Regions from separate parts of the Paenibacillus sp. FSL R7-0302 genome, predicted to be linked through region 1. Evidence: riboswitches for the same ligand, from Rfam matches in the RefSeq annotation. Region 1 holds a riboswitch; each other region holds the start of a gene.
The links. Region 1 has a riboswitch for cyclic di-GMP ahead of MKY96_RS26410 (choice-of-anchor A family protein). Riboswitches for the same ligand answer to the same signal wherever they lie in the genome.

Region 1 (10,382 bases):
ATTGATTATGAGAATACAGCTTTCGAGACGAATAATTTTCTCGCTCCAGTATGGTTTTGTCTGGTCAGCCAAGACCAGTTCCAGCGCTATAGCAGGCAGCTTATGCAAGCCTGGAGCAAGATTCAACCCCATATGAACCAACCGGATGTGGAGGATTTGCCTGAGTGGGAGCATTTCTCCGAGGCCTTCCAATGGCAGATTCCATGGGCGGATGCTGCAGAGCAATTGCGTCTGAGCTTACCCGGCACGCTGGCCCATTTCCCGGCGCTTTCCACTCCTGTACATGAGTGGCTGGTAACCTTATCGACCCATGTACAGCGTTATTCTACTGCCGTTATTCATCTGGAGCTTTCGCAATATTTCTCATTCACGGGCGATCCCGCCCTGTATCTAAAAGACATTCAAGAATACGTTACCCTCTGGCAGTCGCCGCATCCCTCGCAGGAGAAGGTCTGGCAGGGAGCAGCCGATAACGTCTATATGCTGAATGGGGAGCATTTGCCATGGAGAGAACGTAGGGCAGCTCAACCGGAGAAAGCTCTTGATATTCAGCCAGCACAGTCCATTCCTCCAGCATCCGGGAAGCTCCAGTCCAAATGGCGGCAGGAGATCTACATCTGGTTGCTTGCGATTCTATCCGCAGCCCTCTTTTTTACCGTCTATGTTAAGACCTCCAGTGGTTGGTTGGCGGTGCTCTGCTTCTTCATCCCCTCTCTGTGTATCGTTTTGTGGAATATAATTATCGGTCGTAAACGAACCTCCCGTCATCAGCTCGAAGCGGCTAGGACCTTGAAGAGGAACAGTCCCCCTTCTGATGCTGTGCTCAGAATTGAGTATTTCGCTGGGCATTCCCCTATTGGGGTGGATGGCATGGAGACCGGTCCTTCGGAGGATAAAGCGTTACCGGATCTTATCCCCTGGCTGCAAATCCTGCAAGCGAAGGTGCTCTCCTCTCATGAGGTTGAGCTCATCGTTTCTGCTAACCATTCACCAGTCGCTACCTTACAACTTCATTTGAAGCTGGATGAACAGCTGGATGCCAAGGATACCGTATCAGCGGTTAATGCGTTGGTGTTGGCTCATGACAAAGCATTGGTATGATTACATTCACTAACCGGCTTGGTGGCATCTCCCTGGTCGTTAGTACACCAGGATTGGGACTGGAAGGCCAGGAAGATAGCCACCCATCTGTGTTCATTCTCGAAATGAATAAGGACTCCGCCGTCTTGCCATGTGCCATTTTCTCTGGCGTACCCGCCCGCATTGCCTTGGTTCATATGAATATTATGGACGCCCTGCCCAGGGGAGAAGCCGAAGTATTTATCGGGCTTATCCTCTTCGGGTCCCCAAGGCTCGCCGAATACGTACAGGGTTGCATCCTGTTCCTGTGCCTCCTTGAGATAAGAGGTGATTTTATCATACAGATTGTTGTGCGGATCATTGTCTTCCTTGTCATCCTGGTTCGTATTAGGCAGAGCTACCATCTTACTGGGAATCACCAGGTTTCCCCTGATATAATCAAGGGCAAGGCTCCGGTTATGCCCGGTGATCTTCGTGAAGCCTGATTCAAGCGCGAGCCAACGGGCCGTTTCTTCCGCTTTGAAATCTTCGCCCACATAGTAAAGCACCTGATTTGCAGTGTCCTCCGGTAAATGTTCCGCTTTAGCGCTTGATCTGATATTGATAGCCACCCTGTACTTTTTATGAATAACACCTTCAACCTCAACCAGTACCTGGATATGATTATTTTTGACACCTAGCTTATATATGATATTCTCATTGGATAATTTGCATTTTAATACCCCGTACCCTTGATCTAATCCGTTACCCATAGTCCGTCAGTCCCCCTTCTTAGCTATTATTGTTTCCCGTAGAAGGCCATAGTAATTCTGAGTAAAAAGGTGTTCATCAGAGGAGGCAAGCTACATTATGAAATGCCTGACCATCCGCCAGCCGTGGGCAACATTAATTGCGCTGGGAGAAAAACAAATCGAAACCCGTACCTGGCGGACCGCCCACCGGGGAGAGTTAGCCATCCATGCCGGGATGCAGGTGAATAAGGCGATCTGCCGGACGGAGCCGTATCAGTCGTTGCTGGCACGTTACGGCTACACTGCGGACAACCTGCCAACCGGCAAGATCATTGCAGTCAGCCGCATTGCGGATTGCTGTGAGGTGACGCCGGAGCTTGCGCAGCAAGGCTGGCCGGGCGGCAATGAATATGTATTCGGCAATTATGCCGAAGGAAGGTATGCCTGGAAGCTGGAGGAGGTTGTTCCGCTGGTACATCCCATACCTGCTAAGGGACGTCTGGGTTTCTGGGAATATCCTGTGCTGGAAGAGGAATTGTGAATTTCTTGACGGCAATGTGAAGAAAAATTGCTCCAGATTGGCTGTCAGCTGGTATAATTGGGATATTCGGCGGGAAATCTTCCTATATATAAGGATAGTTGTGCTCTGAGGCGGTCTACCGCTGGAGAGGGGCAGGAATGCCGGGAAGGAGCGTATGCATAATAGATGGGAAGCCTTCTAATTGCATGGCTTTGTATGCTTTGTTTGTTTCTTGCGTTCAGGGATCAGGTAAGCCGGAGAATCCTGTACCCGGTAGCTGTGGTGGTGATATGCGGCACGCTCGGGTATTGGACGTTGTTAATGTAACCGCATCCGGGTGAACATTTCATGCAGAAGTCTGCCGCTTGCGGCAGGCTTCTTTGGTTAGCCCTGCTCCATCTTCTCCATACCCAGGTATCTGCGCATATGCAGAGTGGCCTGGGCTGCAATCACATCATCCAGCAGCAGCATCCGCTCGTGATAACCCCTGCAGACGAATTTGGCTTCAACACCCGCCTCCAGCCGCTGCTGCTCATAGACCTTCAGACCACGGGCGTGCATCCCGGCACGGACCTCCCGCAGATCAGCAGAAGCGGCATGGACGGCCGACTGGATTACCTCCAGATAAGGCGCAGGCGTGCGCAGCTCTGAGGCTATAGCAGAAGCATCCCGCTCGAAGGCGGATAGAATAAGCGGCAGCAAAATATAGGATTTGACCAGCAGGTTATCCTGGCTCTCTGCTCTTTGCATCCTTCTCAACCCCTCGAAGAGAACGTATATTCGCATTGTAACTCATCCTTCAAAAAATAATCAATGGGTTTTATAAATTAACTCAAATAATGTGATATATTTCACAAAAAAATAAGATGAATTATTTTATATTAAAATTGAAATATTAAAGATTAAGGATTGAAAAATAAATCAGCTCAAAGGAGAATGGCAATGAGTCATGAAGGAAGTCTCCGCCGTGGTTTGGTATTCGGGATCATTCTAAGTGTTCCGCTCTGGGTATCGATGATTGGCTGGGTTCAGCTGTTCGGGTCTGCCTAGGCGACATTTTATTCAAAATATATGAAGTCTATTAGCAGGTGTCGTCCCTATGGGCGGCACTTTTTTTCTGAGCTGAGCTGCCTGTAAATAGGTAAAATTGCATTGAACAGGAGCAGACAATGAGTTCGAGGGGCCTGAGGGCTATAAAATAGGACAAATGAATCAAATTTAAATAATATAAATTGATATTATTATAGGGAAGAGAGACAAACGGCTACAGCCAATCTTCTGATTTCTCGACTTTTTTCGTCAATAAATAAAAAGAGACTCGCCCCTTAACCCTTATGGTACAAGGGATCAATGAGGAACCATCGAAAAATATAATTTCAAAAAATATACTGGGAATGGATTGACAATAGGATGGGGGAGCGGATAAACTGAAATTAGTACAAAAGTAACAAATGTCATAGACTCAACGATGAATTTACATAAGTTACTCCCAATTTCATACCGAAATCATGTACAAACGCAAACCGGATCGAAAGAACGGGACGCAAAGTCAGGAATCTACTGTCTCTAAAGTTGAGACTAGGGTCGTCCGGCCGCCGTGAAGCTAACCCTTCTTGGCGGTCTTTTTGTTGTTATAGTCGCGTGACAGATTCATAGAATAGTAACTAGGAGGTGTGGACTATTGAAAAAAGGAGTACGTAAAACAGCCGCCATCCTTATGGCAGGCTTATTGACCGTATCCAGTGCTTTTACGTGGGGCACGGATGTCAGAGCAGCTTCAGGGGTTCCTTATACGCCAACACCGGTTTTGGGGGTCGCAGGGAATTTTAATGCTTTTATTCTTGGGGATTTCACACAAGGCGGTGATCAGATTGAAGGCCGTCTGGCAGCGGCGGGGAACATTACCCTCACCGGAGGTTACGGAGTAGCCAGGGCATACAGGAATGCTTCGCCTACGGATGTGCTGGTTGCGGGCAAGAATTTTGAACATTCGGGTAGCGGAGAAATTTACGGAAATGTGGTATACGGGGACAGCATTACAGTCAATGAGCCCCAGGTTAAAATTATAGGTGCTAAGAGGAAAGAGAAGCCGATTGATTTTGCAGCCGAGCAGCAGGCTCTGATCTCCCGTTCCACAGAGTATGGTGCCTTGGCTGACACGAATGAGATCGGCAATAACAATTATGGACAGCTCAAGATAAGTGCACCGGATCGTTTCAATGTAGTTCATTTGGATGCCTCGACACTGGCGAAGACCAACTATATCGAATTCAACATTGCACAGAACGCTACGCTGATTATTAATATAAGCGGGCCTACAGTCAATGTGCCGAGCTTTTCAATGAATAACGGCAGAGCCAGTCAAGTATTGTTCAACTTTTACGAAGCTTCTGAGGTGAATATCGCTAATACCTCCTTCTATGGCAGCATTCTCGCACCCAGAGCGGATGTTCATTATGCCCGAGCAGAGCTGTACGGAACCCTGATTGCAAAATCTTTTAGCGGCGGGGTAGAGATGCACCTGGGATTGTACGAGGGAGAGGGGCCGCCGCCGAGTCCGACGCCGACCGCAACACCGACACCTAGTCCGACACCAACGGTAACGCCAACACCGACGGTAAAACCAACACCAACGGTAACGCCGACACCGACTGTGACACCAACACCAACGGTAACGCCAACGCCGACTGTGACACCAACACCAACGGTAACGCCAACGCCGACTGTGACACCAACACCAACGGTAACGCCAACGCCGACAGTGAAACCAACACCAACGGTAACACCAACACCTACAGTGAAACCAACACCGACGGTAACACCAACGCCGACGGTAAAACCAACACCAACGGTAACGCCTACACCTACAGTGAAACCTACACCCACAGTAAAACCTAGCCCGACACCTGTGTGCACCCCAACTCCAAAGCCAACGCCGACCGTGAAGCCGACGCCAACACCGACCGTGAAGCCGACGCCAACACCGACCGTGAAGCCGACGCCAACACCGACCGTGAAGCCGACGCCAACGCCGACCGTGAAGCCGACGCCAACACCGACCGTGAAGCCGACGCCAACGCCGACCGTGAAGCCGACGCCAACGCCGACCGTGAAGCCGACACCAACGCCAACTGTGAAGCCAACGCCAACACCGACCGTGAAGCCGACGCCAACACCGACCGTGAAGCCAACACCAACGCCGACAGCGGTACCGACACCGACACCAACGCCAACGGCAGTACCGACACCGACGCCGACAGCAGAGCCAACACCGACACCAACGCCAACAGTAGTACCGACACCAACGCCAACGGTAGAACCGACACCAACGCCAACGGCAGAGCCAACACCGACGCCGACAGCAGTACCGACACCAACGCCAACGGCAGAGCCAACACCGACACCGACGGTAGAGCCGACACCGACACCAACGCCAACGGCAGTACCGACACCAACGCCAACAGCAGTACCGACACCAACACCAACGGCAGTACCGACACCAACACCAACGGCAGTACCGACACCAACACCAACGGCAGAACCGACACCAACGCCAACAGCGGTACCGACACCAACGCCAACAGCGGTGCCTACGCCAACACCAACGGCAGAACCGACACCAACGCCAACGGCAGAGCCGACACCAACGCCAACGGCAGAGCCGACACCAACGCCAACGGCAGAGCCGACACCAACGCCAACGGCAGAGCCAACACCAACGCCAACGGTAGAACCGACACCGACACCAACGGTAGAGCCAACGCCAACACCAACGGCAGAGCCAACACCAACACCAACACCGACACCAACACCGACACCGACACCAACACCGACACCGACACCAACGCCGACGCCGACACCAACACCGACGCCGACACCAACGCCGACGCCGACACCAACGCCAACGGCAGAGCCAACACCGACGCCGACAGCGGTGCCTACGCCAACGCCAACGGTAGAACCGACACCAACGCCAACGGTAGAGCCGACACCAACGCCGACGGTAGAACCGACACCAACGCCAACGGCAGAGCCGACACCAACGCCAACGGTAGAACCGACACCAACGCCAACGGCAGAGCCAACATCAACACCGACGGTAGAGCCGACACCAACGCCAACGGCAGAGCCAACACCAACACCAACACCAACACCAACACCGACACCAACACCAACACCAACACCGACACCAACACCAACACCGACACCAACGCCGACACCGACACCGACACCGACACCAACGCCGACGCCGACACCAACACCGACGCCGACACCAACGCCGACACCAGATCCAACACCAGTAACAACGCCAGCGCCAACATCGCCGCCGTTCAGTTTCCCTCCAGTGCCTACGCCGACTCCGATTATCGGATTTATCGTGAGCAATGATGTGGCTGTGATTGATGATCCGCTGCCGCTTGGGCCTGTAGCAACTCCGATAGCTACAACAGTACCGGCATCAACGCCGACACCGGCTATTGCGGTTGCGCCAATAGCAGCAACACCGGAGCCAACGCCTTCAGCAGAACCGGCACCCGATGTAGTCCTTATTGATGATGAAGTTCCTCTAGGCGGTGTGCCTGTGGATGGAACCTTGCCGAAGACGGGCGAATCCAGTCCGGCGCCTTATTATTTTGCCGGTTTGGCACTCGCTGGTCTGGGCTTGATTCTTAGAAGAACCACCAGAAACAGCAAACGTAAATGAGTGACCGGAACTGAGATTTATATAAACAAACAATGATCCTGTGATTTGACAAGGGCTGCTTTCGGAGAAGACGTTCTCCTGGAAGTAGCTCTTTTTTCGTTGGAAATAAGTGCCCGGATACAGAATGTATGCGAAAAACAACATACAATGTGCCGGTGAGAGAGTCAGCGGACCAAATGTATGCGGAAAACAGCATACAATGTGCCGGTGAGAGGGTCAGCGGACCAAATGTATGCGAAAAACAGCATACAATGTGCCGATGAGAGAGTCAGCGGACCAAATGTATGTGGAAAACAGCATACATGCATGCAATCTGCTGCGGGAAGGCGAGTGTGCTAAATAGAGTCCACCTGCTTGTTCCAAGAGTCTTGCAGAGTACAATGGATTTGAAGTTTGTGAAGAGAAAGAAATTCATGCTGAATCTCTTACCGTAGCCCCAGCCGTATTTTTAGTTGGCCGTACTCCCATGCTATACTAGGCTCAAATTAATATGGTTGCTTACTGAAGGAGGAACGTTGATGTGGATGATATACCTGCTTGTGGTGCTGATCGTGGTGGCCGGAGGGGTGGGGTATGCCGGATTCTATTTTTATGGAGTAGCCATTAAGCGGGCCCCTAAGGAATTCCTGGCCAAGACCCCAGACCTTAAGATTGATCCGCCGCCGGTGGCCGGAGCCTCGTGGGGAGAAGGAGCGGAGTGGGTGTCCCGGCAGACCTTCCGTGAGGTAGAACTGGTGTCTGAGGATGGGCTCAAGCTGCAAGGCTATTATCTGGCGTCAGCGCGTGCTGCGGGACGGACGGTCATTGTTGCCCACGGTTATTCCGGGAAGGCCAAGGATATGGGAGCGACCGCCAAGAACTATTATGAGAACCTGGGTTATAATGTGCTGTTACCTGATGCCAGGGGACACGGGAAAAGTGAAGGAGATTATATCGGCTTTGGCTGGCCGGAGCGCCGGGATTATCTGAAATGGATCGGATTCGTTCTGCAGGAGAACGGCCCGGACGCGCAGATCGTGCTGCATGGCGTATCGATGGGCGGAGCCACAGTGCTGATGACGTCCGGCGAGGAGCTTCCTCCGCAGGTCAAGGCGATTGTCGCCGATTGCGGCTACACCTCGGTCAAGGCACAGCTGTCCTATCAGCTGAAGCGGATGTATCGTCTGCCCAGCTTCCCGTTTGTGCCGGTGGCCAGCCTGGTGACCCGGATGAAGGCCGGTTATTCCTTCGGGGAGGCGTCTGCGCTGAAGCAGGTTCGCAAGGCCAAGGTGCCAATTCTGTTCATCCACGGGGATGCGGATAAGTTCGTGCCTTATGCGATGATGAATGAGCTGTATGAGGCCTGTAAGAGTCCGAAGGAGAAGCTGGTGGTGCATGGAGCGGGGCATGGTCTTGCCTATGATACGGATAAAAACACATACATCCGCACAGTAGGCGAATTCGTGGAACGCTATGTACACAGCCCTGCTGCCGCTGAATCTGTCCGGTAAAAGTCCATAGAACGTAGACGCGCCCGATATCCGCTGACAGCGGTTATCGGGCGCTAATTATGTTCCACACATGGGGCCTTTCCCTGAAGAACAGAGAAGCAGCGGGCCATGTCTTATCGGTATATTAATCCCCCGCCGTCTGTGAGCAAGACGGGTGTCGTTATTCCTTGTTATTTCCAGCAGCCGTGTGGCGAGAATAATCCTTCCAATACGACAAAAGCCCTACCTCTCTTTTGTCCTTGCGGCTCCGTGGCCGCGCCAGTGTGAATCGGAATGCTATGTTCGAATTTAATCTCATAAAAGGGATAAGTACTGCAAGAAAACGTAAGATATTGTGTCCAAACCGCCGATAATATAGAGAAGTGATTCATCGGCCTGACATCTTCTTGATGGGGATAAACATACTCGAAAACAAATATTATTTTATTATAGCACGGGGATTATAAATACGCAAGAGTATATTGGGCTGAGGCCAGGACAGGAATGAGGGGACAGATGGAACTATACAGAATTTTTTTGAAGCAACAGGTCCGGAACTATATTTTCGGCTCAGCTGTAGCGGTACTCGCGGTCGGGAGTCTGCTTATGCTATCTTCTCTGGAGATCAGCCGGGTTGAATATTACCGCCTCTTACTGGTGCTTGTTTGTTCTTTTGTAATAATGGCGTCTATAGAGATTACTGTCTTTCTCAGACAGATCAGGCCCATACGGGCTGCGCTCGTTCAGGAGAATGCTGCGCTATCGATGCTGGAAGAAGCATATCTGCACACGCACCTGCTGCCCAAACGGGCTATACAGCGGATTATGGGCCCGCATCTGCTCGGATTATCCGTTCCGGCTCTGCTGCTGTCGGTGTGGATGATCCATTCTGGCTGGGTCACGTTTCCGTACTTCTATCTGATTCTGGCGATGTGCTGCGCAGTGCTTGTGGCTTGTATGCATTCCCTCATTGAATTCTTCCTGACCTGCACCTCCATTATTCCGCTGATCAAGGAATTCAGGAACCGTGCGCTGGAGCAGTACGGTGTGGATTTTTCTCTGGAGGGTCATGTGTTCGTGCCGATACGCCCCAAATTCCTGGTGAGCTGTATGCTGATCGGTACCTTTCCGCTGTTCCTGTTTATTATGGCCACGCATATCCGTATGAACGGCGAGGGGGACTCGATAGTCGTCGTCGGACTTCAGAGCTATTGGGCCTGGGCGGGGATGGTGCTGCTGATCGGCACGCTGTTCTCCTCCATTGCGGCCTGGCTGCTGACGAACAGTGTGCAGCATCCGATCCATGAGCTGTATCAGGCGATGAACCAGGTAAAGGACGGGAATCTGGTCCAGGTGCAGGATGAGTACTCCGATGAGTTCTCGAAGCTGGTGGCAGGCTTTAACATGATGGTCCGGGGGCTGCAGGCGCGGGAGCAGCAGAGCCGCCAGCTGCTGGACAGCTACTTCTCCACCCTTGCCGTGGCGCTGGACGCCCGCGATTCCTATACGGCAGGACACTCGCTCCGTGTAGCGGAGTATTCGGTGATTATCGGACAGCTGGCCGGACTGAGGGGGCAGGAGCTGGATGATCTGCGCAAGTCAGCGCTGCTGCATGATATTGGTAAGATCGGGGTGAGAGACAGCATCCTGTTCAAGGAAGAAGCCTTAACGGATGAGGAATTCCTCCAGATTCAGAGTCATACTGTGCTGGGAGAGAATATTCTGCGGCAGATTGAACCGGCGGACAAAATGGCACCCTATCTGGGCGGCGTCCGCTCGCATCATGAGCGTTATGACGGCCGGGGCTACCCTGATGGTCTTGCCGGCAGGGAGATCCCGCTGCACGGCCGGATTATCGCGGTAGCGGATGCTTATGA
Region 2 (10,382 bases), 920 kb from region 1:
GAAGAATAGATATCCTCGATTAGTGTAGTGCCGAAGAAGCTGTTCCCCGGCACCTCCGCCTCCGCCGGTACAAAAATACTGATCTGCTCCGAAGGAGAATCCCCTGTATTCCTGACAGAATGGACTACGCCCGCAGGCACATGGAACGTATCTCCGGCCCGGTAGCTGTACCACTCCCCGTCACATAGCAGCTTGACCTCTCCTACGGTAATATGAATGATTTCGACTACATCATGATAGTGCGGCAAGACCTGGCCGCCGATCCCCAGCTTCTCCCACAGAATCGAGCTCATCCGGATACCCAGGCGGTCCGCCTCCGTTGCCGAGACAATCTCCCGGTGATACAGCTCTATGTGATTCGGCATAAGCTCCCATGTCATATCCGCTGCTGCCAGCACTTTCGTTTCCTGTGTATGCATATTCGATTCCCCCATGATGGATAAAATGTAGTTGTATCTTACCTGCGGCGGAACACAGCCGCCACCGGCCCTCCGCCCTTCGGCCCCTGATGCTCGCCTCCGCCGGAGACGTAGATCATCGGGTCGCCGCCGACATAGGCCAGCACACCGCCGACTACAGCCCGCGCATGGCGGGTATGATTGATATCCGAGTCATCCAGCATGATATGGCGGCGTCCGCGGATGACACCATCGGGATCAGCTTCAGCCTTGGCCAGCACCTGCACCAGCTCTTCACCCGGATACCGGTCCAGCAGGCCCTGCAACGCAGCGCCATCTACTGCATCCTGCATCACGGCATGGTCGATATGGTACGGGCCGTCCGCAGACAGCGAGTTCCCGAACACAATCACTTCGCAGCAGGACAGCTCACTGCCCGCCGAAGTGGAGGCTACCGCACTGAATCGGCTCCAGTCTGTACAGATATCTTCCTCCTGTAGAGACGCACGATCCACCTCACCCAGCGCGACCCCGGCACCCAGTGCAGAAGCGCCTCTCGAATACCCCATCGATTTGTACGTATCCTCTGTCACCAGGGACGCCTGACGGCTATGTGCCTCATAGATCTGTTCAGCGGTTAGCAGCGGACACTTGATCTGTACAAAATGCACATCCTCCGGTGAGGTGATGCCCGCATCCATGACCGCACGGGCCACGGCATCCGCCACGGCGTCCACCTGAGGGAGCCGTCCCAGCTCCTCCGGCCGGAAGCTCCGGGTTCTGGCGACTCCAATGGCCAGTGACTTCAGGCCATCAGCGGCCACCCCCGGCTCCCCCTGTCCGCTGCGGCTGATAACCGTGAAATGCGGGCTGAGCACCCCTTCCGTACCTCCGGACATCACATAAGAGATGCTGGCAGCTCCTCCTTTTGCCGCTTCAGCAAAGAATCCTTTCAAGGCCATCACAGCATAGCCCCGCGTAAAATCATTCACACAACCGTTGCCCTCCGTCTTCCCCAGCACCGCGACCACTTCCTCCGGCCGGAACAGCCCCGCTTCCACCGCTGCGCCAAGGCCCGACATATCATGCGGCGCACCCGCAGGGATACGGATAACCGAGCAGTTCATCATAGATCATCGCTCCTTGTCCAGAAAATAACCCGTTTCTCCAGCAGCCCGATACACCAGAACAGCAGCAGGCCGCAGAGCGCCGAAGCAATAATGGCCGAGAACATCACCGGCGTATCCATATGATAGGAAGAGACGAGCACCACATAACCCAGCCCCTTATTCGCTCCGACGAATTCGCCAACTATGGCTCCGACAATGGCGAGCGAGGTGGAGATCTTCAGGGCAGAGAAGATATAAGGCAGACTCGTCGGCAGCCGCAGCTTCCAGAAAATTTCACTCTTCGTCCCTTTGTAGGTCGAGAACAGCTCCCAGGCTTCGTATTCAATCGCCTTAAGACCCTTAACACTATTCACCAGAATTGGGAAAAAGCAGATCAGCATCGAGGCGATTACCTTCGAGGTATACCCGGTCCCCAGCCAAACGACCAGCAGCGGGGCCAGCGCCACCAGCGGCGTAGTCTTAAGGGCGATGGCCAGCGGGAACATTCCCTTCTCTATTGGCTTGGAATGCACGAAAATCACTGCGGTAGCCAGGCCGAGGATATTGGCGAGAATGAACCCGGTCAGGGCTTCGCCCAGCGTAACCAGCGTATGCGACCAGAGCGAGCCATTAATTGCCGAGACTACCTGCGTAGGCGCAGGCAGCAGATACATCGGAACCGACAGGAGACGTACTGCCAGCTCCCAGAGCAGCAGGAAGCCGAGCGCAAACGTGACCGGGTACAGGGTGTCTTTGATTTTGACCGTCATAGATGCTTCACCCGCTTTCTCAGTTCCTTGACAATCCGGTGGAATTCCGGCAGCTCTTCCATGCCCGCCTCACGCGGGGAGGGCAACGTCACCGGAATGATATCCGTCACACCGGCGGGCCGGGGAGACATCATCACGACCCGGTCTGACAGCAGCGCGGATTCATGAATGGAGTGGGTGACCATCACAATGCTGCTTAGACTGGTCTCCGGGCTCTCCCACAGCCGCAGCAGCTCGAAATTCAGCTTCTCACGTGTCAGCTCATCCAGCGCGCCGAACGGTTCGTCCATCAGCAGCACCGTCGGATCGGCAGCCAGGGCCCGGGCAATCGCCGCCCGCTGCTGCATCCCGCCGCTGAGCTGATGCGGGAAGTGGTTCAGATAATCCTGCAGACCGACCAGGCGCAGGGCACTTTCTGCTTTTTCACGCGCCTCGGCTTTACTGAACTTCTTCTTCTCACCCAGCTCCAGCGGCAGCATGACATTCTGTAGTGCACTCAGCCACGGCATCAGGACAGGCTTCTGGAAGACCATGCCCAGGGACAGATCCGGAGAAGCATACGCCACCTCTCCACCGGCCTCCGGGCTTAACAGCCGCAGCATCAGCCGGAGTGTTGTGGATTTTCCGCAGCCGCTTGGTCCAAGAATCGAAATGAACTCATTGCGGTATACATCAAGGCTGACCTTATCCAGCACAGGCACGTTGCCGAAGGAAAGAGAGCAGTTGCGCAGGGAGAGCATGGTTTCCCGGGTACCGGGATGCTGCGCGGCGGCAGTATCCAGCTGTTCTTTGATCGCTGTTGTCATTATCGGGTCCCTCCTTATTTCAAAAACTCATTGGTGAACAATCCGCCGGTATCCTGTTCCTTTTTCACAAATCCCAGCTCGACCAGATTCTTCTGCAATGTCTCCCAAGATGCCTCGTCCATTGAGCCCAGCGGGAGCTTCTCCGGATCAAGCAACGGAATGCTGGCCTTCATCATATTGACCTCATGCTTCAGATCCAGCTTCTCGCCATATTTCAGACCGAATTCTGCCGCCTCTTCCGGATGCTTCACCGCATAATCCCAGCCCTGCATAGACGCCTGCACGAAGCTTGCGACCATCTCCGGGTCCTTCTTGATGACAGACTCCGTGGTGAATAAGGTATCGGCATAGAAATTGATGCCATAGTCGTTCGGGTCGATAATATTCACTTCCTTGCCCTGCTCCTCTACAGCCAGCACTTCATTAATGACATAGCCGGGCCAGGCCTTGACCTGCCCGGTCAACAGCGGACTCAGATCGTATTTGACCGGCATCTCTTCGATTTGCGAAGGGTCGATGCCCGCGCTTTTCTCCATGGCCCGGAAGGTCAGCTCTTCGTTGCCGCCCAGCTTAATGCCTACCTTTTGCCCGACAAGGTCCTCCATCGTCTTGATCCCGGACTCTTTGAGTGTGAACATGACGAACGGGGTTTTGCGGTAGATCGCGGATAACGCTTTGACAGGGACGCCTTTCTCTCTGGCGATGACGACCTGGTCGGCACCCGTAACTCCGAACTCCTCACTGCCGGAAGCTACCATCTGCACAGCGGGGAAATCCGAGCCCCCCGGGCGGATCTCAACATCCAGCCCCGCTTCTTTATAGAAGCCTTTTTCCACCGCGGTATAAAAGCCGGCAAACTGCGCCTGGTGAATCCACTTCAGCCGGAGCACCACCTTCTTCAGCTCGCCTGAGCCTTCCGCTCCCTGGCCTTCGGCCTTACCGGCTTCCGTAGTGTTACCGCAGGCGGTCAGGAGCAGCATCAGCGAGGTTAACAGCATCAGCGCTTTCGTTCTGGACTTGTTCCACATGGTTATTCCCCCGTTTATGAATGATTTAGTATTGCTCCAGCGCACGCAGCACCGCTTGTGAATCACTTACACTGCCGAACACCCCGCCCTGCATTTGAACCATACTGAGTGCCGCCAGGTGATTCGCTTCATCCGTCGCTCCCGTACAATCTGCAAGAATCAGGCACTCATACCCGCGGTCATTAGCTTCCCGCATCGTGGTGTGTACACAGACATCGGTCGTAATACCGGTCAGAATCAGATGGGTAATTCCTTTATTCTTCAGGATCAGGTCCAGGTCCGTTGCGTAAAAGCTCCCTTTGCCCGGCTTGTCTATAATGTACTCTCCGCCAGCAGGCGCCAGCTCCTCAATGATCTGCCAGCCGCGCTCCCCCCGCACGAGGATTCGTCCCGCCGGTCCTTCGGAGCCGATCTCGGCCCCAATCTGGCGGCTGCGCCACCGTTTGTTCGCCGGCAGATCCGACAGATCCGGCTTATGCCCCTCGCGGGTATGGATCACGGTGAACCCTTCAATCTCCCGGATACGTGCCAGCAGCCGCTGAATGGGCTGAATCGCCCTCGCTGTTAATGAGAGGTCATAACCCATTCTCTCGACGTAACCGCCCTTGCCGCAAAAATCCGTCTGCATGTCGATAATCATCAGCGCTGTCTTCGCCGGGTCCACAGCCCCGTCATAAGGCCAGATGTAAGGTGTTGCTGCAATCTGCATGGTTTATGCTCCTCTCCTGATGTCGCTATCTCTATTAATGTTATATTAGTTAACATTAATTCGCGTTTCCTTGGTATGAGTTAGATTATATTACAATGAATTTGGGATGTCTTCGGTTTTATTACGAAATAATACACTGAATGTTTGTGTTTATTTACATAGTTAACATATACATAACATTTATACTCGCAATACTCCTTATCAAAAAGGAACACTCCGGGTCTTACCAAGCCCAGAGTGTCCCAACAGTTCAATGCTCACACTTCCCCCCTTCTGCCTCTTCCATAAGCTGTAAGCGCTGGGAAACCAGTTTTTTTGTCGAAATAGAGCTGCATATTTCGAGTTTTTTGATAAATAGGCATAATATAGTTGAAAAATAGCTCTTTAAGTACTAGAATTAAGCTTGTTTGCAGAAGTTAATGACGCATAAGAACTATTTATGATTCTTTTTGTCGATTGCAGTCGACCACTATTCATTGCCTCTACAGGATGTATATCATTGATCTATTTCTAAAGGCAAACTCCCCGAAAGGGCAGGACGCAAAGCTATGGGCCTAAGAACGCCAGAATCTGCGTTTACGGTTGCCAGGCTGCCAATAGAGACCACTTAAGCCAGCTGTTCAGGAGGGGAAGCCTCCCAGGCTTGATGATGTTCTTTTTCTGTACGAATTGCCATTGATCATACGAAAAAGTGAGGTTACAACCATGCCGCAGCAGGATATCGAACCAAGCCGATATGAATTCGTAGAGTCCCTGATGCTCGAACGTAAAGGTCTCCTGGATTCATTCTCTGTGGAGGGCCGGACTTCTGACGGGACAACTGGAGATAAGAATGGAATTATCCTCGTGCAGGACAACCAGATATTTATTACTCCCCCGCTCCCCGGAGGTGCTCCCGCCCGCATTTCTGCGATCCACCCTGTTGTCCTGAAGATCAACTGGAAGACCGTTACAGAACCAACCGAGGTGACCAGGGCGGATTATATCACTTGGGAGATCTGTGAGAAGCCGCAATATGAAATTACCGTATCGCCTGACAAGCTCAAGGTCCACTTCACTTTATACCGTGCAGAGAAGTACGCCTGGAATCTGGTCAACTGTCCTGCCGCCTTCGAAGCGGTTGTCCGTGCCCAGCCCAATCCGGCGATGCTGCTGTCCACGCTCACCATAGAACAGATTATCGCCTCACTGGACAACCGTTTTATTCTGCGCAACCTGAACATTCCCGCCCTGTACGCGGAGCTGGAGAACCCTACATATCTTCCCGTATGCATCGCTGAAGGAAGATCCCCGCTGCCCGGCAAGGAAGCCCGGCTGGAATTCCTGCTGCCGGAGCATACACTGGAGGGGAACCGGATGCTTCAGGGACAGGGAGCCCCGGGTCAGAAGCCTGAGGATACCATGGAGTATCTCCGTTTCCCGGGAGCCCCCTTTACCTTTGCAGGCGAAGTCTTCGCCCGCAAACTGCCGCCCGAAGAAGGCATTCCCGGCCTCGACACAGAAGGAAGGGTACTGCCCCCTCCCCCGCCGCAGGATCTCTACTTTGCTGCCGGTAATCATGCCAAGCTCCTTCCCTGCGGTCATATCGTGGCCCGGCATACCGGCAGACCCCGCATCTGCGGAGGAAACAGCAGCGTCCGGATATGTGACTTCCCTCCGGCCTGTCTGCTGACCAGCGAGATGACCGATCCTGCGGGCGATGTTATGTTCGCAGGTGACATCATTGTACCGGGAGATCTGGAAGGACCTGTACGGGTTGAAGCCCTCGGGAATGTGTACGTCTATGGCGATATCCGCCAATCTACAATTATAGCCACCGGCAGTATTTACGTTAGCGGCCAGGTCACCGGCAGCGGCCTGTACGCCGGACACGCCGGGGTACTGCAGCATCGTCTGCATAGCCTCGCAAGCCTGCTGCGGACAGAGACGGACGGACTGCTGGAGGCAGCGCGCCAGCTGGCCAAGAATGTGGAATCCCGCCAGCAATCCGTGAATTACGGCCTGGTAGTCATGCTGCTGCTGGAGGATAAATACAGCCACCTCGGCAGCCTGATCCGTGATCTTCAGGCTGCCCTGAGCCGTATGAACGGAGAGTTCGGCTCCGGCACAGACCCGCTCCGGCAGATGCTTGAGGTATTCGCCCATCCGGGACAATTCACCGGGTACATCACAGACAATGTGCTAAGCCGCTTCTCCAGGCTGCTCCTCAAGCTGGGCGAGGAGATTGAGCTGCTCCAGGAGGAGCATGCGGTGATTAATCTTGCCCGGTCGCAGGAGAGCCGCCTGGAGTCCGGCGGCAAGCTGCTTGTGCGTGATTCTGCTAAGACTACTACTATATAAGGAGAAGTGAGAGCGTGAGATATAACCGTCTGGGCAATAGCGGCCTGCAGGTGTCCGCCCTGGGTCTTGGAACCAATTCCTTCGGCAAACGGGCAGATCAGGAGACCTCGGTCCGCATTCTGCACACCGCTATGGATCAGGGCATCAATTTCATCGATACTGCCAATATCTATGCCGGCTCTGAATCGGAGCGGATCATTGGCCTTGCGCTTGAAGGCAGACGCCATAACGCTGTGCTGGCGACCAAGGCCGGATTGCCGAAGCATGAGGGACCCGGCGGCAGCGGCTCTTCGCGCCATCATCTGATGCAGGAGCTGGAGGGCAGCCTGCGCCGGCTGAAGACCGACTATGTGGATCTGTACCAGATTCACACCTTCGACCCCTACACACCGCTGGAGGAAACACTGCGCACACTGGATGATCTGATCTCCGCAGGCAAGGTGCGGTATATCGGAGCCTCCAATTATGCCGCCTGGGAGCTGATGAAGGCGCTCGGAATCAGCGATGCGCGTAACTGGGCGAAATACATCTCTATCCAATGCAGCTATTCGCTGGCTGACCGCACGCCCGAAGCCGAGCTGCTTCCGCTCTGCCTGGATCAGGGTCTGGGCATCATCCCATACTTCCCTCTGGCGGGCGGCATTCTTACCGGCAAATATGCCGGCAGCAGCAGTGCCCCTGCCGGCTCCAGAGCAGAGACCGATCCGAACTTCCGCCGCTTCCTTACCCCGGAGCGCATCTCGCTCGGGGAGCAGGTTCAAGCAATTGCGGAGGAGATGGGCACTTCACCTGCGGCTCTATCCCTGGCCTGGCTGATGAACCGGCCCGCCGTCTCCACAGTGATTGTCGGCGCAACTACAGTAGAGCAGGTACAGCATAATCTGCAGAGTCTCTCTGCTTCACCGGATGCAGGAACACTTGAGCAGCTTGACCAGGCCAGCGCCGCCCTCCGCACCGGCGAGCCGTTTGCAGTCTACCGGCTGCCGTAAACGCTGACGGTGATGTTCATATCCATACACAAAAGCGAGCCTCCGTATACGGAGACTCGCTTTTGTGTATTTTGGCTAATGCTGAATCTGTATGGTATCAGACCGCAGCAATGAACCGCTCCATGTCTTCCTGTACGGTAGTAATCCCGCCGATACCGAAGGTATCGACCAAGACCTTGGCTACATTAGGCGACAGGAACGCCGGAAGTGTAGGACCCAGGTGAATGTTCTTCACGCCCAGATGCAGCAGGGCCAGCAGTACGATGACCGCCTTTTGCTCATACCAGGCAATGTTATAGGAGATCGGAAGATCGTTGATATCCGCAAGACCGAACACTTCCTTCAGCTTAAGCGCTATAACCACAAGGGAATAGGAGTCATTGCACTGGCCGGCATCAAGCACGCGGGGAATTCCGCCGATATCGCCAAGCGCCAGCTTGTTATATTTGTATTTGGCACAACCTGCGGTAAGGATCACCGTGTCACTAGGCAGCTCTGCTGCGAAGTCAGTGTAATAATTCCGGCTCTTCATCCGTCCATCGCAGCCGGCCATGACGAAGAATTGCTTGATGGCGCCGCTCTCTACCGCTCCAACCACCTGATCCGCCACATTCATTACAGCCGCATGGGCGAAGCCGCCGATAATCTCGCCTGTCTCAATCTCCACCGGAGCACTGCAGCTCTTGGCCTGCTCGATCAGGGGTGAGAAATCCTTCTCTCCGTCCGCGCCTGCCGCGATATGCTGAATTCCCGGATACCCGGTGTTGCCTGTCGTGTACAGCCGGTCTTTGTAGCTGTCCTTCGGCGGCACGATGCAGTTCGTGGTCATCAGAATCGGACCATTGAAGCTGGCGAATTCCTCATTCTGCTTCCACCATGCATTGCCGTAGTTGCCAACGAAATGGCTATACTTCTTGAAGGCCGGATAGTAGTGGGCCGGCAGCATCTCACTGTGCGTATACACATCCACTCCGGTACCCTCGGTCTGCTTCAGCAGCGCCTCCATATCCTTAAGGTCATGACCGCTGATCAGAATACCAGGATTCGTGCCTACACCAATGTTCACTTTGGTAATCTCAGGGTTGCCGTAGGCTGCGGTGTTCGCACGGTCAAGCAAGGCCATCACATCTACACCGAACTTGCCGCATTCCAGCACCAGAGCCGTCAGCTCACCGCCGCTCAGACTGTCATCAAGGGCAGCAGCCAAGCCTTTTTCCATAAAAGCATGGGCTCCTGCTTCATAGAAGCCCAATACCGCAGCATGCTCCATGTAAGCAGCCATCCCCTTCAGACCGTAGGTCAGCAGTTCGCGCAAGGAACGGATATCCTCATGTTCTGTAGCTAACACACCTACCGTTGCCGCCTTGTCCATCATCTCTTCATCAGTCATTACATTCCAGTTCGCCGCGTCATGATCAGACAGATACGCCGCCACTCCGGCATCCGCCACCCTGCTGCGCCACGTATCCCGCAGGGCCAGACCCTCGCGGATCTTCGCGGTGAAATATTCCGGCACAAAGTTGGCGTTGGTAATCGTAGCGAACAAGCTCTCTATAATAAATCTCTCCGTCACCGGATCAGTAATCCCCAGCTCACGCCCGCTGCGCGCGAAGACGGCAATGCCCTTAAGTGTATACACCAGAAGATCCTGCAGATTCGCTACCTCACTGGTCTTGCCGCACACCCCCTGAATCGTACAACCCGTCCCCTTAGCTGCCTCCTGACACTGGAAACAAAACATTTCGCTCATTACCTGAATCACTCCTTATCATTAATGGAATAGCTCTGTGCCTCGCCTTTACAGTTACCAATAATTGTAGTAGACTTTCGTCTATCAATCGGTAACGAATGTTACCAATCACAACACATCGGGAGGAAAAGTATGAGACCGGAGCCTGCTTCGCTGCAATCCTGCCTGCTATTTCGCGGAAAGTCCGTAGAAGAGATCGAACAGCTGCTGCATACGCTGGCTTACGCTGTCAGCTCCTACCATAAGAAGGCGATTATTCTGGCAGAGGGCGATCCGGCGGACCGGCTTGGGATTCTGCTCTCTGGCCGCATTGAGGTGCAGAAGACACATCCCACCGGCAGCAGTGTGACCATCGCGCATCTGAAGGAAGGGCAGACGATCGGCGAAGCCGTATTGTTCCGCAGGAATAACACCGTGCCCGCTACGGTTACAGCCACAGGTCCCTGCAAGGTGATGTTCATCAGCAAGCAGGAGCTGCTGAGA
Region 3 (10,382 bases), on a different contig from region 1:
ATGTGATGGATTCGGCGAGCACGGAGCTTGCCGCCATCCGCCGCGAGCTGCGCGGGGGAGAGACACGCATCCGTGAGAAGCTGGATTCGATGATCCGCTCGTCTTCGGTCTCGAAGATGCTGCAGGATCAGCTCGTGACGATCCGTGGTGACCGGTTCGTCATTCCGGTCAAGGCAGAGTACCGCGCCCACTTCGGCGGTATCGTGCATGACCAGTCGGGCTCAGGAGCCACGCTGTTCATCGAGCCGGAATCCATTGTGGCGATGAACAACAAGCTGCGGGAGACGCGGCTGCGCGAAGAACGCGAGATTGAGATCATCCTGCACCGGCTGACTGCGCTGGTAGGCGATATTGCCGAGGAGATGGCTTATGATATCGACATTCTCGGCGAGCTGGACTTCATCTTCGCCAAGGCGCGGCTCGCACGCGACCTGAAGGCTACCCAGCCGCGGATGAATGACCGCGGATACCTGCGCCTGCGCAAGGGCCGCCATCCGCTAATTCCGGCGGAGCAGGTTGTGCCTCTGGATGTGGAACTGGGCAATGATTACCGCTCCATCATCGTGACTGGACCGAATACGGGCGGAAAGACTGTGACCCTCAAGACGATCGGCCTGCTCAGTCTGATGGCCATGTCCGGTCTATTCATTCCGGCCGAGGAAGGCAGCCAGCTGTGTGTCTTCGATGCGATCTACGCTGACATCGGCGATGAGCAGAGCATCGAGCAGAGCCTCAGTACCTTCTCCAGCCATATGACGAATATTATATCCATTCTGAAGCGGATGACACCGAAGAGTCTGATTCTGCTCGATGAGGTCGGGGCAGGAACAGATCCGGCTGAAGGCTCTGCGCTCGCGATAGCGATTCTGGAGAATATTCACCGGACGGAATCCCGGATGGTTGCTACTACACATTACAGTGAACTGAAGGCATACGCTTATGAACGGGCAGGCGTTATTAACGCCAGTATGGAATTCGACGTGCAGAGCCTGAGTCCTACTTACCGGCTGCTGGTCGGTGTACCTGGACGAAGCAATGCGTTCGCTATTGCTGAACGCCTCGGGATGCCAAGTGCGATCCTTGAGCATGCGCGCGGCGAAGTGAAGGAAGAAGATATGCGCGTTGAGCATATGATTGCGTCCCTTGAGGAGAACCGCCTCACCGCGGAGAACGAACGCGTACGGGCGGAAGAGATTCGCCGCGAAGCGGAGGAATTCCGCAAGCGGCAGCAGCAGGAGCTGGAGAAGCTCGAAGGCTCACGCGACAAACGTCTGGAGAAGGCAGAGAAGGATGCCAGCGATCTTCTGGCCAAGGCGCGCAAGGAAGCTGAGGAGATTATCAGTGACCTCCGCCGCCTGGCGCTGGAGGAAGGCGCGTCCGTCAAGGAGCATAAGCTGATCGAAGCGCGCCGCCGGCTGGATGAAGCAGAGCCTGCCCCGCGTAAGAAGGCTGTGCCGCGCAGCACGGTCAAGGCGCCGCGCAAGATTCAGCCAGGGGATGAAGTTAAGGTAGCGAATGTGAATCAGAAGGGCCTTGTGGTTGAGCTGAGCGGCACCAAGGAAGCTGTTGTACAATTCGGCATCATGAAGATGAAGGTCAATCTGAGTGATCTGGAGTTCCTGGCTTCCGCACCGGATGCTCCTCCGCCGGCTCTGCGCAGGGCGACAACGGTCAAGCGTACACGTGATGAGAATATCCGTAATGAGCTTGATTTGCGCGGAGCGAACCTGGAGGAGGCGATAATGGAGACCGACCGCTTCATCGACGAAGCTTTTCTCGGCAATTTGGGGCAGATCTCCATTATCCACGGCAAGGGGACGGGAGTCCTGCGGACAGGAATACAGGAATACCTCCGCAAGCACAAGCATGTCAAAAGCTATCGGCTCGGGAACTACAATGAAGGCGGCGCGGGTGTGACGGTAGCTGAACTGGAGTAGCGCCCATAGTCCGGCAGGGAAGAGGGAAAAGTGTGCAGGATAATATTGATCTTTTGCTGGAACATCCGCTGGGGGCGCTGCTAGGCTACTTCACTGTCGCCATATTGGGGCTGGTCGTATTTTTGTCCTTCTTCGAAATGGTGACGAAATACAACTGCTGGGAAGAGATCCGCAAGGGGAATGTGGCCGTAGCCATGGCAACCGGAGGCAAAATCTTCGGAATCTGCAACATCTTACGCTTCAGCATTGAAGCGGGGGCATCAATCTATGAGACGATGAAATGGTCGGTTGTAGGCTTTTTGCTGCTGCTGCTGGCTTACTTCCTGTTCGAGTTTTTTACTCCGGTCTTTTCAATTGATGAAGAGATTGCTGCGGATAACCGGGCCGTAGGACTGACAGCTATGCTGCTCTCCATATCCTTGTCCTATGTTATCGGCGCGGCCATATTCTGAATAGGGGGCAGGAATGATGAAGATTCTGGTTCGGATTTTGTTTATTTCCGCCCTGGCATTTCTAGCGGCCGGCATTATATATTTAACGGTAAATTGAACCGAATGTGAGGAACGAAGGAGATTATACAGATGGAGACAACAGTTTGCCCATGGTGCCATACCGAGATAGTATGGGATGAGGAGTTTGGACCCGAAGATACCTGTCCTCATTGCAACAACGAGCTTAGCGGATACCGCACAGTGACGATAGGTGCAGAGGATCTGGAGGATGAAGAGCCGGATACACAGGAAGCTTCCAGGGAGGAAAAGATCAGCGACGATGATTTGTGGGATGACGACGACAAGGATAGCGTGGTGCCTGTATGGGGTACGCTGGGCCAGTTCGGCGATGACTATGATCTGAAGCGTTATGAGGACAAGGTCTCCGCTATTCTGGCTGCCCAGCTGGAAGCGCCGGAATGTCCGCAATGCCATGAGCTGATGCTTCACTCCGGTACGCAGCAGGTGGACGGGTTCACCCCGGCAACGCCGGGAGCGCTGGGCGGTGCAGCTGTGCTGAAGCCTCCTTTTGCGCTGAATCTGTACGTCTGTCCTTCCTGCTTCCATGTGCAGCACAGCCTGGCGCAGGAAGACCGCATCCAGCTTGTCCGCAATCTCAGCACCTCAGCCGAATAAAGATCGGATTCATGCTTTCCCTGCCGTCTGGACATGATATGGATAGATGAAGTGTCTAAGGACGAGCAGGGAGGGCTAAGCATGAGAGGTTCAGAACGGGGACAGGCGGCGCTGCTGCTGGCTGTAGGCGGGCTATACCTTCTGGCTACAGTGCTTGCAGGAACGTTCCTCAACGTATATCTGTGGAAAAGCCGGCAGAACTTCGCCATGATCGGCTGGTTCACCGTGGCCCAGCAGCTTGCCGTGGGTCTCAGCTTTTGGCTGGGCGGCAAGTGGGTGAAAGAGCGTAACACAATGAATGCCCTACGGCTGGGAATTGCCGTATCGGGCTTTTTTTATTTGCTGGTGCTGTGGCTGCGGGGCGACGCGATTCATTACATTTGGCCGCTGGGCGGGGTCCTCGGGCTATCCATCGGGCTGTACTGGCTGGCGTTCAATATTGTTTTCTTCGAGATTACGGATGCCAAGAACCGCGATTACTATAACGGGTGGATGGGCCTGCTGGGTTCCCTGACGGGAATAGCCGGACCCTGGGTGTCCGGCTGGATGATCTCCCGTTGGCATGGCGGGCAGGGATACCGCATGGTATTTATACTGTCGCTCTGTATTTACGGGGTTGCTGCTATACTCAGCTTCGGCCTGCGCAAGCGGCCGCGCGGCGAAGCCTATCTCTGGCTGGAGCCCTGGCGCGAGCTTACCCGCAGACGCAGCTCTTGGCGTCCAGTGGCGGCAGCGCTAGTGTTCCAGGGCATCCGGGAAGGCGTATTCTCCTTCCTCATCGGTCTGCTCGTCTACATTGCAGCACAGGAGGAGAGCAAGCTGGGACAGTTCGCCCTGCTGACCTCCGCCGTCTCCCTGATCAGCTATTATGCGGCCGGCAGATGGTTCAAACCCCGTGCCCGGCTCGGCGGTATGCTGGCTGGCAGCCTGCTGCTCATCGCCTTCCTTCTTCCGCTGTTGTGGAAGGTGAGCTTCACCACCCTCCTAATCATGGGAATCGGGACCTCGCTCTGCCTGCCGCTCTACATGCTGCCGATGCTGTCCACCAGCTTCGACCTGATGGGAGTGTCCGAGGAGAGCGCCGGCAAACGCGTGGAGCTGGTAGTGCTCAGGGAGCTTAGCTTGATGAGCGGCCGCCTCCTCGGCCTGCTGATCTTCATCGCCGTACTGTCGCTGGACCAGTCCCCGCAGACGATTACTCTGCTCATGCTGCTGCTGGGTGCCGCGCCGCTGGGGAGCTGGGTGGTGGTACGGGGGTTGCTGAATTGGAATGTTCACAAAAATAACAATATTATATGATTCAAATATAGGGTATTATTGCCAAGGTAAGTACAGATTGTAATTGAAGTGAATTACACATGATTTCTCTTGAATTAACCATTAGAACTAAAAAGGCAAACCTGTACGAAAGTCAGGGACGCAAAGCCACGGGCCTTATCACAGGGAGGGGGACACCCCTCTGTGAATGGCAGCCGGGCCGCTCTTTCCGGTGGTTTTTTTGCGCCCTTTTTTAAATGATTTTTTAATTGAGCGGAGGTCTTTTATGACAAATAGGAAAAGCTTGATATGTAAGGTACTGTGTTTTATTATTCTGGCTCAATTTCTCGCCCCTTTTATGGAATTCTCAGGGATGAAAATTTCCGCACAGGACAGTATGCTCAAAATCCGGTTTCAGCCCGCAGAAACTCCCGTACAGGAAGGGGAGCTTGCAGATTCTGGAGCCGTTTTTAGCGTCAAAAACCAATACTCCTACGGCTGGAACATAGATCATACTGATGCAACCGTCTCAAGAGATACATACGACGACTCCAGCATAAGCAGCCTGACACGAATCCATCCGGATGGGAAGTGGGAAATTGCGCTAGACAATGGTACTTATGAAGTCTCAGTAACCGTAGGTGACTCTGTATACAGCAGCAACAATTCACTTGCCGTAGAGAATGTCAAATTGATGGAGGGACTGTCTCTTGAAGCAGGGCAGTATAAAACGATCAAGAAGAAGGTTGCTGTTGAAGATGGAAGACTGACTTTAAGTCAAATCAATGCTACTGGAATTGAGACTGCTCTAAATAGCATAGATATTTCATTGATGAATACATACACTCCCACTTTGATCCCGCCTCAAATCCGCCTGCCTTTTGAACCCAATAAGGTTGCCGGAGACAAAGTTCTTCTGTCTGGAAGTATGACCAATATACATAACGCTCCGCCGTTTATCAGGGTAAATGGTCTGCAGGGAGAGATCTCCCGGCATATCCGCGAACAAATAGAATCCATCGGACAACAAATACAGCAGGTTAGCAAAAATGCAGTGGCAATAAGAAATGCTGATATTGAAACGATTCAAAGCTCTATCCGCTCAAACAGCAACAAGCCTGCAATAATAGCAGTTGGGCAGATGAATCTAGAATCAAGCGTTTCGTTCGGAAGTGAAGAACAGCCTGTCATCTTAATCGCAGATGGCATCAATACGAACCGGAGTCTGAATATAACAGTTTACGGATCGTTAATCCTCCGTGGAGGATTAAATGCAAATACTGAGTTGGATGTTAATGTTATCAACCCTGCACCAGATGAGAATCTTGGTAACCTATGGGTACAGGGGACTGTGCATTTGAATAATAATTCCAATGTGCATGTAGATAATGAATTGTTTGCAGGTTCTTTGGTTTATAACAATGGCTCGCTCGATCTATCCGCGAAACGGGTAGTAGTACAAGGCAATATGAATATCAATACTATGGTAACTATGAATGTAGACGAAGAAATGTCTGTAGGAGAAGTGGTATCCAATAACTCAAGGGCAGAACTTAATGTAGCCCAAGGAGACCTCTTCGTCCGGGACAACGTCAGTATAAATAATCATTTGAATATCAATACAGGCGGATTATTTGCAGTTGGCGGCAATGTCATCTCGAATCAAAGACCTGTAATTCACACGGGGAATGAGCAAGCAGGACGTACATTATTGAAGTATGTTCTGTCCGGCCTTAAGGCTGAGTATTACAGCAGTAAAGATTTTACGGGCAAGAAGGCAGTGAAGGTTGATGATACCATCTCTCTATCAGGTCAGCCTCTTCTGGGTGTGCCGGGAGTAGCGGACCAGCGCTTCTCCGTTAGATGGACTGGGCAGATTCAACCTAACTATACAGACCAATATACTTTCTCGGTTAAAACGTCAGGTGGAGTCAGACTTTGGGTGAATGATCAGCTCCTGGTCGATGCCTGGACAGCGAAGCAGCATGTGGAGCAAGGGACCATCCAGCTTGAAGCCGGTAAAAAATATGATCTGAAGATGGAATACGCGAATGACATGGGGAATCCTCAGGCCAGCTTACTGTGGGAGAGTGAGCAGCAGATTCGTGAAGTGGTACCCTCTGCATCTTTAAGACCTTTTTCTATACCAGCAGTAAATGCAAGTGCAACAGACTCAGCCATTACACTGGGCTGGCCTTCTTTGTTCAATGCGGACGGATATGAGGTGGAATTTGATAAGGAGGTTGCCGTCCTTGGCAGTGAACCTGATTTTACCAAGGAGGAGCTTAGTCCGGGAACAGAACATCTCTATCGTATTCGGGCAATCAGTGGCGACATCAAAGGGGAGTGGTCAATAACTTCTTCTTATTGGACCTTACCGGCTGCACCACTGAATATTCAAATGAATGCAACAAGCCATACCATTACTCTTGAATGGGAGCCGGTCATCGGAGCCTCCAGTTATGAAATAGAGGTTAATAACAGCACGAAGAATATAGGACCGGTGCTAACTTACCAGGAGAATGATCTGAATCCAAACATGCCCAAAGTATTCCGTATCCGGGCGGTGAACAGCAGCGGAGCAGGAGCATGGAGCGAAGTGGTTACGAAGACTACTCTGGTTGGAGTACCCTCCAAGCTGCAGGGAACAGCAGACGAGCGGTCTGTTCATCTGAACTGGGATGCTGTATCAGGGGCTGCCTCGTATGATTTGGAGATAGACGGAACCGTTAGTAATAGCATCATGGATCATTCGTATATACATGACAACCTGCAATCTAACAGCGAGCACAGTTATCGTGTACGGGCTAAGAACGATGATGGAATCAGTGAATGGAGCGATCCCATTACAGTGTACACTTCGCCTGGAGTTCCCCAGAACCTTATAGCGCAAGTCGAAGGAACCTCAGTTCATGTGACCTGGGATAAAGTGGCCGGGGCCACAGGATATGACATCGAGGTAGATGGGGACGTGCTGGATAATGAAATGAAGCTTGAATTCACTCATTCACAGCTCCCGTTGAATTCAGAGCATACCTACAGAGTGCGGGCCAAGAATGAGAACAGAGTCGGAAGCTGGACCCAAACAATTGTTTATTCTACTCATGCGGGAGTTCCTAATAATATTCAGACTACAGCGAATAGCAACGAAATCACCATAACGTGGGACATAGTTGCAGGTGCCCTGAGTTACGATATTGAACTGGATGGGACAACGATTCGCAACATTTCGGATAACCTCTACATCCACAAGAAGCTGGCACCCTTCTCCACGCACAAATATAGAGTAAGAGCTGTTAATGCGGCAGGAGCAGCCGAATGGAGCGGATACGTAACTGTAACCACGACCTTCGGCAAACCATCTAATCTGAAGGCATTAGCCAAGAATACAAGTATTGAACTTACGTGGGACAAGGTAGAGAGTGCGACTGGCTATGATCTCCTGGTAGATGGCGAGGTTCTGAATAATGAAGAATCGTTATCCTATAAGCATACTGAATTGGAACCCTATTCCTGGCATAATTATCGGGTCAGAGCGAAGCAGGGAAGCTTTCTTGGAGAATGGAGCGAACCTCTGACGATTTCAACAGTGCTCGGGATTCCGGGAAATGTAAAGACGGAGACCAAGAGCAATCAAATCCGATTATCCTGGGATTCAGTTAAGGGTGCTACCGGCTACGAAATTGAAGCGGACGGTACAATTATTGACAATGGCAGCAAGATGGCTTTCACGCATACCAGTTTGTTGCCTAACACCAAGCACAATTATCGGATACGGGCCAAGAACACTCAGGCCGTCAGCGATTGGAGTGAATGGACTACCATTGTTACTGGTGTTACAGCACCAGAGGTGCCTAAGAATCTTAGAGGTGAAGTGACGGTGAATTCCGTTCAGCTTGCCTGGGATTCCGTGAATGGCGCGTCCAGCTATGATTTGGAGATAGATGGACAAGTCGTTTCAAATTCCAACCAGTTGGAATACAAACATAGCGGACTTGAGCCCAATACAATGCACGCTTATCGCGTTCGGGCTAAGAATGCAGGAGCGACGAGCGACTGGTCAGAGATTTTGAAGAAAACAACGACTCCTGCAGTAACAATCAAGCCGGAAAAGGATACTCAGCTCAATTTTGTAATGATCATCCCTTATAAAAGTGACAAATCTGAGCGCAGAGTTACGGTCACGTATAATGCCAATGATCTTGAGGTGATGGATCTGCGGGCAGAGACTCCGGACATGGAGCTTGGGACTGGCGGTATTGCAGGCACACCAGTGAATGTAATCCAGTTTGAACCGGGGAAAATTGTCTTCAGCGTACAAATGAGCAATAAGGCTGCGATGAACACTATTATTTTCAATGCGAAGACGAATCAATTTACTAAAGTAACCTATACCATAGAGTAGATTTTATAGAGGTGAGAGTGGAAAACTATGAAAAATATATTCTTAAAATCTATTACTATTTTCATGGCATTAATGTTAATTATCCTTATTTCGGGATTGTTTCCAGGGAATGAAGTTGTCAAGGCTTCAAATACTGATATTGTTTCCTATGCGGATGTGCGTATTCCTGCTTGGTATGAGAAATCTGAAATTATTACATATGATGCGCATGGATGGTTATCCGGAGATTTTCAAGAGACAGTTATAACTGATATTCAATATAATAAATTGACAAAAAAAATGTCCCTTAGAGTAGTTCCGGCTCAATACAATTTAAAAATGTCTCTCAATACCGACACCATGTATTATAACACTTCTACATTTATTAATATGTTTGCACGGATGCAATTAAAACATCCTAACCAAGACGGTTATGGGTATTTATCGTATGAACTGGTTAAAGCCTCTTATGAAACTGTCCATAGTAGTAATTATCGTACTATTGACGCAATTATTGATGCTAGCACAGGTGTTATAAATCCAATTCAAATGGAGTTAGATGAACCTCCAACAAAACTATTATGGAGTGCGTTTTTTTCGAAAACTTTTAGTGATGGATACAACTGGCAGGGAGATAAAGAATTTTATGGAAGAAGAAATTTTGAAATTGATCTTGTTCCGAATAGTGAGCCTACCCTTGATATTTTGAATTCAAGCAATCAATTTATAAGTGGAAGCTCCAATTTCATACCCTTAGTTAGAGTTGCAGACCCTAATGGGGATCAACTTGAAATAAAATACTATTTAGATTCCGACACAGAGCCTCGAGAGGTTAAAGCAGTAACGAATACAACATCAGGCCAAACTGTTTCATTCAACGTATTAAACACTTCAAATCTGTACGAAGGCAGCCATAACATCCGCTTTACCGCCAGCGACGGAAAAGTCACCACCCAGAATTCGGTTACCATCGTTGTAGATAAATCACCACCTGTGATTGGAAATATCAATATTATTTCTTCAGATTCACAGGTTCAAGTATCGGGAACAGCGGCAGATTCCATATCAGGGCTGGATAACGTTCCATATCGTTACACAGTGGGAAGTCAGTCGAGCGGCTGGACCACAAATCCAAGCTTTACGGCAACAGGATTAACCTCCAATACCGCATTGTATACGAAGATTGAAGCGAGAGATAAAGTGGGGAATATCGCTGTTCATGAGCAGAATGTCTATACGAGAGCACAGGTTCCATCACTATCTCTTCAGCAAAATGGTGAAACCTCGCTAGTAATGCAGCTTCATGATCAGAATGCCGCTTCAACCCAATATTTAATTCAGATGGGTACTGCTTATGTTAATTCATCCGGTACGCTCACCTCTTCACCTGTATGGATTACCCCGTCTGGCAAGACCGTGGTGATTAACGGATTAACAGCAAATACTTCATACTCCTTCCAGGTGAAGGCAAGGAATAATGAAGGGCTGGAGACAGCATTTGGAGGTCCGGCAACCGGAACTACATTAGCCGCTGCACCTGAAGGGATTACTGCGGAAGCTTCACAGCAATGGATTAAGCTATCATGGCCGCCATCAGCAGGTGCATTAGGTTATGAGGTAGAGACAGGGGGAGCGATTATCAATAATGGAACCTCCACCTCATATACGCAAAATGGA

Region 2: it holds a riboswitch for cyclic di-GMP, as region 1 does, so the genes downstream of both, MKY96_RS30595 (flagellar assembly protein A) here and MKY96_RS26410 (choice-of-anchor A family protein) in region 1, are expected to answer to the same signal.
Region 3: it holds a riboswitch for cyclic di-GMP, as region 1 does, so the genes downstream of both, MKY96_RS19895 (fibronectin type III domain-containing protein) here and MKY96_RS26410 (choice-of-anchor A family protein) in region 1, are expected to answer to the same signal.

Annotation. Positions count from the first base shown of each region.
Region 1 is NZ_JBBOWB010000002.1:160,287-170,668, reverse strand. Features, by position in the region: gene MKY96_RS26430 (hypothetical protein) at 1-1,101, shown strand, start outside; gene MKY96_RS26425 (YukJ family protein) at 1,080-1,832, opposite strand; gene MKY96_RS26420 (ASCH domain-containing protein) at 1,930-2,352, shown strand; gene MKY96_RS26415 (hypothetical protein) at 2,716-3,081, opposite strand; cyclic di-GMP riboswitch class I at 3,839-3,931, shown strand; gene MKY96_RS26410 (choice-of-anchor A family protein) at 4,013-7,036, shown strand; gene MKY96_RS26405 (alpha/beta hydrolase) at 7,561-8,526, shown strand; gene MKY96_RS26400 (HD-GYP domain-containing protein) at 9,043-10,382, shown strand, end outside.
Region 2 is NZ_JBBOWB010000002.1:1,078,582-1,088,963, reverse strand. Features, by position in the region: gene MKY96_RS30625 (cupin domain-containing protein) at 1-419, opposite strand, end outside; gene MKY96_RS30620 (ring-opening amidohydrolase) at 458-1,528, opposite strand; gene MKY96_RS30615 (ABC transporter permease) at 1,525-2,277, opposite strand; gene MKY96_RS30610 (ABC transporter ATP-binding protein) at 2,274-3,083, opposite strand; gene MKY96_RS30605 (ABC transporter substrate-binding protein) at 3,098-4,111, opposite strand; gene biuH (biuret amidohydrolase) at 4,137-4,820, opposite strand; cyclic di-GMP riboswitch class I at 5,326-5,418, shown strand; gene MKY96_RS30595 (flagellar assembly protein A) at 5,496-7,160, shown strand; gene MKY96_RS30590 (aldo/keto reductase) at 7,175-8,149, shown strand; gene hcp (hydroxylamine reductase) at 8,247-9,899, opposite strand; gene MKY96_RS30580 (Crp/Fnr family transcriptional regulator) at 10,032-10,382, shown strand, end outside.
Region 3 is NZ_JBBOWB010000001.1:4,598,116-4,608,497, reverse strand. Features, by position in the region: gene MKY96_RS19915 (endonuclease MutS2) at 1-1,937, shown strand, start outside; gene MKY96_RS19910 (DUF350 domain-containing protein) at 1,970-2,389, shown strand; gene MKY96_RS19905 (hypothetical protein) at 2,519-3,064, shown strand; gene MKY96_RS19900 (MFS transporter) at 3,146-4,363, shown strand; cyclic di-GMP riboswitch class I at 4,448-4,549, shown strand; gene MKY96_RS19895 (fibronectin type III domain-containing protein) at 4,530-8,726, shown strand; gene MKY96_RS19890 (fibronectin type III domain-containing protein) at 8,754-10,382, shown strand, end outside.